2 regions of the Kitasatospora sp. NPDC048722 genome follow, and region 2 is predicted to be linked to the other one. Evidence: riboswitches for the same ligand, from Rfam matches in the RefSeq annotation. Region 2 holds a riboswitch; the other holds the start of a gene.
What was found. Region 2 has a riboswitch for glycine ahead of gcvP (aminomethyl-transferring glycine dehydrogenase). Riboswitches for the same ligand answer to the same signal wherever they lie in the genome.
Positions count from the first base shown of each region.

Region 1 (4,760 bases), on a different contig from region 2:
GGCCCGCACCTCGGTCGCCTGGTGCTCCAGCAGCGCGAAGAACTGCTGGGCGTTCACCTGAGGCTCGCTGAGCCTCAGCGGCCCGGCCGGCAGCCGGTCCAGGCCCGCCGCGATCCGCCGCAGGTCCGCCCACGGCACGCCGACCCCGCCGCCCGGGGCGTGCGGGTTCAGCCACAGGCCCCAGCGGGTGCGGTACAGCGACGCGGCGATCTCGCGCCCGGAGACGACCTCGTGGGCGCGCGCCCAGCCGGAGGCCGCCAGCTGCTCGGGGGAGGTGACGGCCGGCGCGTAGCCGTGGCCGCTGATCTCCATGTTCCCGTATTGGGCGTCCGGGCTGCCCGGGGTGCCGTGCCACAGCAGCATCCAGACCTGGCCCTCGGCCAGGGCGCGGAGCAGTTGCTCGTACGCCTCGTAGCGCTCCGGCGCGACCTCGCGCAGCGCGCGCTCCAGCGCGCCCGGATCCGCGCCGGGGCGTCCGGCCGGTGCCTGGCCCCAGGGCCCCGGTGCACCACCGGACACCGCTCCCGCACTCATGCGCCCACCTCGCCGCGCCTCTTTCCTCACCTGCCGCCGGCCCGTCGGCCGTCTGCACGCACCCTATGGCGCGGCACCGGCCGACGCCACGGCGACGTGCCTACGAACGAACCCCGTCACACCCGCGCGTAGAACGGCAGCACCCGGGTGAGCAGCCACTCGACCACCGGATCGTCGGCGAGGTCGAGCAGCACGAGGTGGACGCCGCCGGGCAGCGGCGCGGTTCCCAGCGCGCGGCCGAGCGCCTCGTTCACCGCCGCCGGGTCGGCCGGGGCGGCCGGGTCCAGCTGCACGCCGATGAACATCACGGTCGGCTCGCCCTCGATGCTCGCGAGCGCGCGGCGGGCGGTCAACACTCCCGGCAGGGCCGCGAGTTCGGCGCGGCAGACGGCCAGGAAGTGCTCCGGGTCCTCCCCCGGCACGGGCTCGCGCAGCGCGACCCGGCCGCCGGTCGGCGCCGCGGGGTCCTCCCAGCGGTCCTCGCGCGGACCGCGGCGCAGCTCGGCGACGCCCTGCGGCGGCACCGGGATGCCCACCGCCGCCTCGGGGTTGACGGCGATCCCGACGCCCAGCGGCAGCCCGCGGGCGAACTCCCAGGCCGGGGCGATCGCGAACGCCATCCCCGGCGCCTGCTGGAGGAACACCTCCTGCGAGGAGAAGACCGGGACGTACGGCTCGCCGCCCAGCTCGATCGTCGGCAGGTCCAGCGACTGCCCCTGCGGGTCGCCCCCGGCGGGCAGCGGGATCCACACCTGGCTGCGGGCCAGTACCTCGACCACCCGCGGCGTCGCGCCCGGATCGCCCAGCGCGGCGGTGAGCACCTGCTCCAGCTCGTTGGCCGGCCAGGCCCCGCCCGGCGGCGGCGTGTCCGGGCCGCCCCACCCCTGCTGCTGCTCCACCGGGTACCCCATGCGCCCCTGTACCGCCCTCTGCCGGTCGGCCGCCCACTGCTGCCGACGCGCAGCAGTCTAGGGTCTGCCGTCGATGTCAACGCCGCACGGCCGGCGGGACATCGGCGGCAGACCCCGGGGGCGCGCGTTCCCCTGCGTGTCGTGTGACCGGGTCCCCCCTCCCATCGGTGCCGCGGACGTGCCATGATGTGCGCGTCCGACGGCGTCGTGCGCAGTCGGCCCCACCAACTCCATACCGGCCGCTCGAACCCGCGCGGGAGAGTCCGGAGTGCCCCGTCTGGCGGCACGGCCGGCGCCGAAGGAGCAAGTCCTCCCCGGAATCTCTCAGGCCCCCCTACCGCACGGGTTAGGCACATCTGGAAAGCGGCGCACGGCCTGTCGTGCGTCCACCCACGGTGCAAGCCGCCATTCTGTCCGGAAAGCTGGAAACAGCAACGGGCCGCTGCGCGGTGAAGCTCTCAGGTTCGACGACAGATGGGGAGACCCACGCCGCCGCATGCCCGCGCGCAGGAGTCGGTCCCCGAGCGGGTCCGGTCCGGCGCGTGCACCCCTGAGTGCCCAGACCGAGGAGTTCCCAGGCCATGTCGTCCCTCCGCCTCACCGCGCTCGACGCGCTGCACCGCGCCCTCGGCGCGACCATGACCGACTTCGCCGGCTGGGACATGCCGCTGCGTTACGGCAGCGAGCGCGAGGAGCACCTCGCGGTCCGCACCAAGGCCGGTCTGTTCGACCTGTCCCACATGGGCGAGATCACCGTGACCGGCCCCCAGGCCGGCGAGATGCTGGACCACGCGCTGGTCGGCTTCGTCTCCGCCCTCGGCGTGCTGCGCGCCCGCTACACCATGATCTGCGCCGAGGACGGCGGCATCCTGGACGACCTGATCGTCTACCGCCTGCGCGAGGACTCCTTCCTCGTCGTCGCCAACGCCTCCAACGCCCAGCTGGTGCTGGACGAGCTGATCGCCCGCGCCAAGGGCTTCGACGCCGTCGTCACCGACGACCGCGACACCTACGCGCTGATCGCCGTCCAGGGCCCGGAGTCCACCGCGATCCTCGCGAAGACCACCGAGGCCGACCTCCCCGGCCTGAAGTACTACGCGATCCTCCCGGCCCGGGTGGCCGACCGGGACGTGCTGCTCGCCCGCACGGGCTACACCGGCGAGGACGGCTTCGAGATCTTCTGCGCCCCGGCCGACGCCGAGACGGTCTGGCAGGCGCTGACCGCCGCCGGCGAGGGCCACGGCCTGGTGCCGTGCGGCCTGTCCTGCCGCGACACCCTGCGCCTGGAGGCGGGCATGCCGCTGTACGGGCACGAGCTCTCCACCGACCTGACCCCGTTCGACGCCGGCCTCGGCCGGGTCGTCCGCTTCGACAAGACCACCAACGACGGCGCCTTCGTCGGCCGCAAGGCGCTGGAGAAGGCCGCCGCCGAGGCGGAGGCGAACCCGCCGCGCGTCCTGGTCGGCCTGGTCTCCGAGGGCAAGCGCGTGCCGCGCGCCGAGTACACCGTGGTCTCCGCCGACGGGGCCCCGATCGGCCGGATCACCTCGGGCGCGCCGTCCCCGACGCTGGGCAAGCCGATCGCGATCGCCTACGTCGACGCGGCCCACGCCGCCCCCGGCACCGCCGTCGCGGTGGACGTACGCGGCAGGCACGAGCCGGTCGAGGTCGTCGCCCTGCCGTTCTACAAGCGCGCCCGCTGAGGATCTTCCCGGGCCCTCGGTCACCACTGATCCGCGACGAAGCCGTCCGCGCGGCGGCCCGCTTCGTCGTACCCGCTTCCCATCCTGGAGAATGACGCCATGAGCAACCCCCAGCACCTGCAGTACACCAAGGAGCACGAGTGGCTGACGGCCGCCGAGGACGGTGTCTCGACGGTCGGCATCACCAAGCACGCCGCGGACGCGCTCGGTGACATCGTCTACGTGCAGCTGCCCGAGGTCGGCGACGAGGTGACCGCCGGCGAGACCTGCGGCGAGCTGGAGTCCACCAAGTCGGTCAGCGACCTGTACTCCCCGGTGACCGGCGAGGTCGTCGAGGTCAACCAGGACGTCCTGGACGACAACGCCCTGGTCAACAGCGCCCCGTTCGAGGGCGGCTGGCTGTTCAAGGTCAAGGTGGAGTCCACCGACGAGCTGCTCAGCGCCGACGAGTACACCGCCTTCATCGGCGGCTGACCAGCCCCTGGCGCGGCGGGCCGCAGCGCGGCGGCCCGCCCCCTCACCGTCCCTCCTCTTCGCCCCGGGAAGACCACACCATGACGGTTCTCAACGAATCCCTGCACTCGCTCGACCCGGAGATCGCCGCCGCGGTCGACGCCGAGCTGCACCGCCAGCAGACCACCCTGGAAATGATCGCCTCCGAGAACTTCGCCCCGGTGGCGGTCATGGAGGCCCAGGGCTCGGTGCTCACCAACAAGTACGCCGAGGGCTACCCCGGCCGCCGTTACTACGGCGGCTGCGAGCACGTCGACGTCGTCGAGCAGATCGCGATCGACCGCATCAAGGCCCTGTTCGGCGCCGAGCACGCCAACGTCCAGCCGCACTCGGGCGCGCAGGCCAACGCCGCCGCGATGTTCGCGCTGATCCAGCCGGGCGACACCATCCTGGGCCTGAGCCTGGCCCACGGCGGTCACCTGACCCACGGCATGAAGATCAACTTCTCCGGCAAGCTCTACAACGTGGCCGCGTACCACGTCGACGAGAAGACCGGCCAGGTCGACATGGCCGAGGTCGAGCGCCTCGCCAAGGAGCACCAGCCGAAGCTGATCATCGCCGGCTGGTCCGCCTACCCGCGCCAGCTGGACTTCGCCGAGTTCCGCCGCATCGCCGACGAGGTCGGCGCCCTGCTCATGGTGGACATGGCGCACTTCGCCGGCCTGGTGGCCGCGGGCCTGCACCCGAACCCGGTGCCGTACGCGGACGTGGTCACCACCACGACCCACAAGACCCTGGGCGGCCCGCGCGGCGGCGTCATCCTGTCGAAGGCCGAGTGGGCCAAGAAGATCAACTCCGCGGTCTTCCCCGGCCAGCAGGGCGGTCCGCTGGAGCACGTGATCGCGGGCAAGGCCGTCGCGTTCAAGGTCGCCGCGTCCGAGGAGTTCAAGGAGCGCCAGCAGCGCACCCTGGACGGCGCCCGGATCCTCGCCGAGCGCCTGCTGCAGGCCGACGTCGCCGAGGCCGGCGCCTCCGTGCTGTCCGGCGGCACCGACGTGCACCTGGTGCTGGTCGACCTGCGCAACAGCCAGCTCGACGGCCAGCAGGCCGAGGACCGCCTCCACGAGGTCGGCATCACGGTCAACCGCAACGCGATCCC
Region 1 is NZ_JBEZGX010000035.1:45,427-50,186, forward strand. Features, by position in the region: gene AB0C76_RS24585 (enhanced serine sensitivity protein SseB C-terminal domain-containing protein) at 1-534, opposite strand, end outside; gene AB0C76_RS24590 (enhanced serine sensitivity protein SseB C-terminal domain-containing protein) at 651-1,445, opposite strand; glycine riboswitch at 1,690-1,795, shown strand; gene gcvT (glycine cleavage system aminomethyltransferase GcvT) at 2,027-3,148, shown strand; gene gcvH (glycine cleavage system protein GcvH) at 3,248-3,622, shown strand; gene glyA (serine hydroxymethyltransferase) at 3,703-4,760, shown strand, end outside.
Region 1: another riboswitch for glycine. It lies ahead of gcvT (glycine cleavage system aminomethyltransferase GcvT); the one in region 2 lies ahead of gcvP (aminomethyl-transferring glycine dehydrogenase).

Region 2 (4,760 bases):
AACCGGCGTTCGGCTGGATCGAGACGGCGTCGTAGCCGGTCACCTCGACCAGCTGCTGCTCCAGCTGGCGGATCAGGGTCAGGTAGCCCTGGGCCTGGTCGATCGGCGCGAACGGGTGCAGCTGGCCGAACTCCGGCCAGGTCACCGGCTCCATCTCGGTGGTCGCGTTGAGCTTCATGGTGCAGGAGCCCAGCGGGATCATGCCGCGGTCCAGCGCGTAGTCCCGGTCCGACAGGCGGCGCAGGTAGCGCAGCATGGCGGTCTCCGAGCGGTGGCTGTGGAAGACCGGGTGGGTGAGGTAGTCGTCCTCGCGCAGCAGCGCGGCGGGCAGCGCGTCGGCGGTCTCGGCGGCCTCGACGGCGGGCACGCCGAACGCGGCCCAGACGCCGGCCAGGTGCTCGCGGGTGGTGGTCTCGTCGGTGGAGACCGAGATCCGGTCCTCGCCGTCCTGGTACAGGTTGATGCCGTTGGCGCGGGCGGCGGCGGCGATCTCGGCGGCGCGGCCCGGGACGACGGCGGTGACGGTGTCGAAGAACTCGCCGTGCAGCAGCTCGACGCCGCCGGCCCGCAGGCCCTCGGCGAGGGCGGCGGCGTAGCGGTGGGTGCGGCGGGCGATGTCGGCCAGGCCGTCCGGGCCGTGGTAGACGGCGTACATCGAGGCCATGACGGCGAGCAGCACCTGGGCGGTGCAGATGTTGCTGGTGGCCTTCTCGCGGCGGATGTGCTGCTCGCGGGTCTGCAGCGCCAGGCGGTAGGCGCGGTTGCCGTCCGAGTCGACGGAGACGCCGACCAGGCGGCCGGGCAGCGAGCGGGCGTACTCGGCGCGCACCGACAGGTAGCCGGCGTGCGGGCCGCCGAAGCCCATCGGCACGCCGAAGCGCTGCGAGGTGCCGCAGGCGATGTCGGCGCCGAGCGAGCCGGGCGACTTGAGCAGGGTCAGCGCCAGCAGGTCGGCGGCGACCGCGACGATCGCGCCGAGGCCGTGGGCCTGCTCGATGACGGGGGCGAGGTCGCGCACGACACCGGTGGCGCCCGGGTACTGGAGCAGCACGCCGAAGACGCCGCGCTCGGCGATCTCGGCCGGGATGCCCTCGGAGAGGTCCGCGACGACGACCTCGACACCGGTCGGCACGGCGCGGGTGTTGATCACCGCGACGGTCTGCGGCAGGGTCTCGGCGTCGACGAGGAACACGCCGCCCTTGACCTTGGTGACGCGGCGGGCCAGCGCCATCGCCTCGGCGGCGGCGGTGCCCTCGTCGAGCAGCGAGGAGCCCGAGGTGGGCAGGCCGGTCAGGTCGGAGACCAGGGTCTGGAAGTTGAGCAGCGCCTCCAGGCGGCCCTGCGAGATCTCCGGCTGGTACGGGGTGTACGCGGTGTACCAGGCCGGGTTCTCCAGGACGTTGCGCAGGATCACCGGCGGGGTGAAGGTGCCGTAGTAGCCCAGGCCGATCATCGGCTGGAGCACCTGGTTGCGGCCGGCCAGCTCGCGCAGCTCCGCGAGGACCTGGGCCTCGCTGCGGCCGGCGGGCAGGTCCAGACCCGTGATGGAACGGATCGCCTCGGGCACGGCGGTGGCGGCGAGCTCGTCCAGCGAGCCGTAGCCGACCTGCGCCAGCATCTTCTCCTGCGCGGCGGCGTCGGGGCCGATGTGGCGGTTCTCGAAGGGGCTGGCCTGCTCGAGCTCGGTGAGGGTGACGGCGCCGCTCGGGCGTCCCGCGTTCGACTGGGCGTTCATGGTGGTCGAGGCCTCCTGGTCACGGACCGGCGGGGGTACGCACGCCGGTCGGCCTGCACCGCTGCGGACAGCGGGTGGGCCTGGTGGCGGGCGGACCCGACAGGCCTCCCCCTCTGTCATCGGGACCTGAGAGCTTCGCCCGCGCGGCGCGCTGTGGGCGCTCCGCCGGCTTGCACCGTCGGTGAGGGTGGTGGCCGTCGGCTCCCTCGCCGGCGGTCCTGCCCTGCTTTCCAGAGTGACCTATCCCACACGGTACGGATGCCTGAGAGATTCCGGGGAGGAGTTGCTCCTTCGGCGCCCCGACCAGCGGTTTTCGCCTTCGGGGACTCTCCCGAGCGGGCTCGGCGGTCGCGGCCCAGGGTACCAGCGGGAGCCCGTTCGATCACGGGTGTGTCCGGTCACCCGGGGTCTACGCGCGTCCCCCGAACGGCCCACCCCGCAGCCCGTCCGGACGCATCCCGCTCGCGGCCGTCCGGTTGATGGCTTTTGGTGTGAAGTGGCGGACGGCACGGGTGCTCCGGCCGCCGTCCTGCGGGAGTTCCGCAGGCGCAGCGCACTGGAGGAAAGAGTGCAAACCGATATCGACCCCCGCGACCTCATCGGCCACAAGGCGGTCGACCGCAACGGAGACAAGATCGGCACGGTTGACGAGGTGTACCTGGACGACGCCACCGGCCAGCCCGAGTGGGCCGCCGTCCGCACCGGCATCTTCGGCCGGGACGCCTTCGTCCCGCTCACCACGAGCGAGTTCTCCGGCGACGAGCTCCGCGTGCCGTACGACAAGTCGCTGGTCAAGGAGTCGCCGGACTTCGGCGTCGGCCAGCACCTGTCGCCGGCCCAGGAGCTCCAGCTCTACCGCTACTACGGCCTCGACACCCCGGCGAACGGCCGGCCGGTGAACGGCGACGCCGGACCGCCGAAGCCCGACCTCGACTTCGGCACCGCCGCGGCCGCCGCCACGACGACCGTCGCCCCCATGACCACGACCACCCTCACCGCCGCTCCCACCACGACCGCCCCGGAGGCCCACGTGCGGACCCTCAGCACCCCCGCGCCGACAGCCGCCCCGATGGCGGCCGCGACCACGACCGCCCAACCACCCGCCCAGTCCAGGCCCCAGAGCGCTCCGGCGACCGGGGCGCCGTCCGCCCCCAGTGGCCCGGTCGAGATCACCTGCCGCGAGGAGCGGCTGGACATCACCACCGAGTGGCACGTACTGGGCACGGCGAAGCTGCGCAAGTACGTGACGAGCGAGCAGGTCGAGCGCCGGGTCCCGGTGGTCCGCGAACGCGTCCGGGTGGAGCGGATGCCGGTGGGCGACGCCGAGCGGGCGACCCTCACCGAGAAGGAGATCGCCGAGGCGGTGGAGGAGGTCACCCTGCGCGAGGAGCGCCCGGTGGTCCGCAAGTACCTCGCCCCGATCGAGCGGGTCCGCCTCGTCGTCGAGCGCTACACGGCGGAGGAGGTCATCCACGACGAACTCCGCCGCGAGAACGTCGAGGTCCACGACGACACCCCCGCCACCCCCGCCACCCCCGCCACCCCCGCCACCCCCAACGGCCCTTCCCTCCGCCCCATGTCCTGACCAGCGCCACCCAAAGGCTCCCGGCCCCACCGGGAGCCTTTGCCATGCCCGCCGGCTCCCTGCAGCCACCTGTCCCTCCGCCACACCGCACCCACCCCCGGCCCGCCGCGGGCACCCCCACCCCCACCCGACGACCCCCCTTTGCCAAACCTTAACCACTCGATATTTGACACTCTGAAGTATCTCCCTGCATGGTTATTTCAGTTCATTCACTATGTACGGGAGGAAGCAACCGTGAGTGAGGCACCACAGCCCACCACCGCGGCCGAGAAGCAGAGCACCACCCGGGTCCTGCCGGCCCTCATCCTGGCGATGCTGTCGTTCAGCGTGGTGCAGACCGCGGTCGTCCCGATCCTGCCGTCGCTGGCCAAGGAACTGGACGTCTCCGGCTCCAACATCACCTGGCTGATGACCGCCAACCTGCTCTCCGCCGCCGTGCTGACTCCCCTCCTGGGCCGCTTCGGCGACCTCCGGGGCCGCAAGCCGATGCTGCTGATCTCGCTGGCCGGTCTGGTCGCCGGTTCGGCGCTCGCCGTCAGCACCCACTCGTTCAGCCTGCTGATCATCGCCCGCGTCCTCCAGGGCGCCGGCGGTGGCGTGATGCCGCTGGCGATCAGCATCGTCCGCGACGAGCTGCCCAAGCAGAAGGTGACCGGCGGCGTCGCCGCCATCAGCGCCTCGATGGGCGTCGGCTCCGGCCTCGGCCTGGTGGCCACCGGTCTCCTGCTGGAGCACTGGAACTACAAGTCGATCTTCTGGATGGGCCTCGTCTTCGGCCTGATCGCCGTCGCCCTGGTCGCCTTCCGCGTCCCGTCCGACCCGGTGACCGACAAGGAGGGCGGCGCCGACCCGCTCGGCGCCCTCACCCTGGCCGGCTGGCTCTCCGCCCTGCTGGTCGCGGTCAGCCAGGGCAACCACTGGGGCTGGACCTCCACCAAGACCCTCGGCCTGTTCGCCGTCGCCGCCGTCGTGGCCCTGATCTGGGGCGTCGTCGAGGTCAAGGTCGCGCACCCGCTCGTGGACCTGAGCATGATGTCCCGTCCCGCGGTCGCCTTCACCAACCTGGCCGGCCTGCTGATCGGCTTCGGCATGTACGGCTCGTTCATGGTCATCAGCAACTTCGCCCAGACCCCCGAGAAGCTCGCCCACTACGGCTTCACCGCCACCGTGCTGCACGCCGGCATCATGCTGCTGCCGTCCGCCATCGGCTCGATGGTGGCCGCCCCGGTCGGCGCCATGCTGATCGCCCGCCGCGGCCCGCGCCTGCCGCTGGTCCTCGGTGGCGTCCTCGGCGCCGTCGCGATGGCCTACCTGGCGCTGCGCCACAGCCACGAGGGCGACATCTACACCGCCTCCGCCATCTTCGGTCTCGGCATCGGCCTCGCCTTCGCCGCGATGCCGGCGTACATCAACGGCGCCGTCCCGGTCGAGCAGAGCGGC
Region 2 is NZ_JBEZGX010000097.1:14,250-19,009, forward strand. Features, by position in the region: gene gcvP (aminomethyl-transferring glycine dehydrogenase) at 1-1,735, opposite strand, end outside; glycine riboswitch at 1,976-2,079, opposite strand; gene AB0C76_RS39335 (PRC and DUF2382 domain-containing protein) at 2,304-3,320, shown strand; gene AB0C76_RS39340 (MFS transporter) at 3,555-4,760, shown strand, end outside.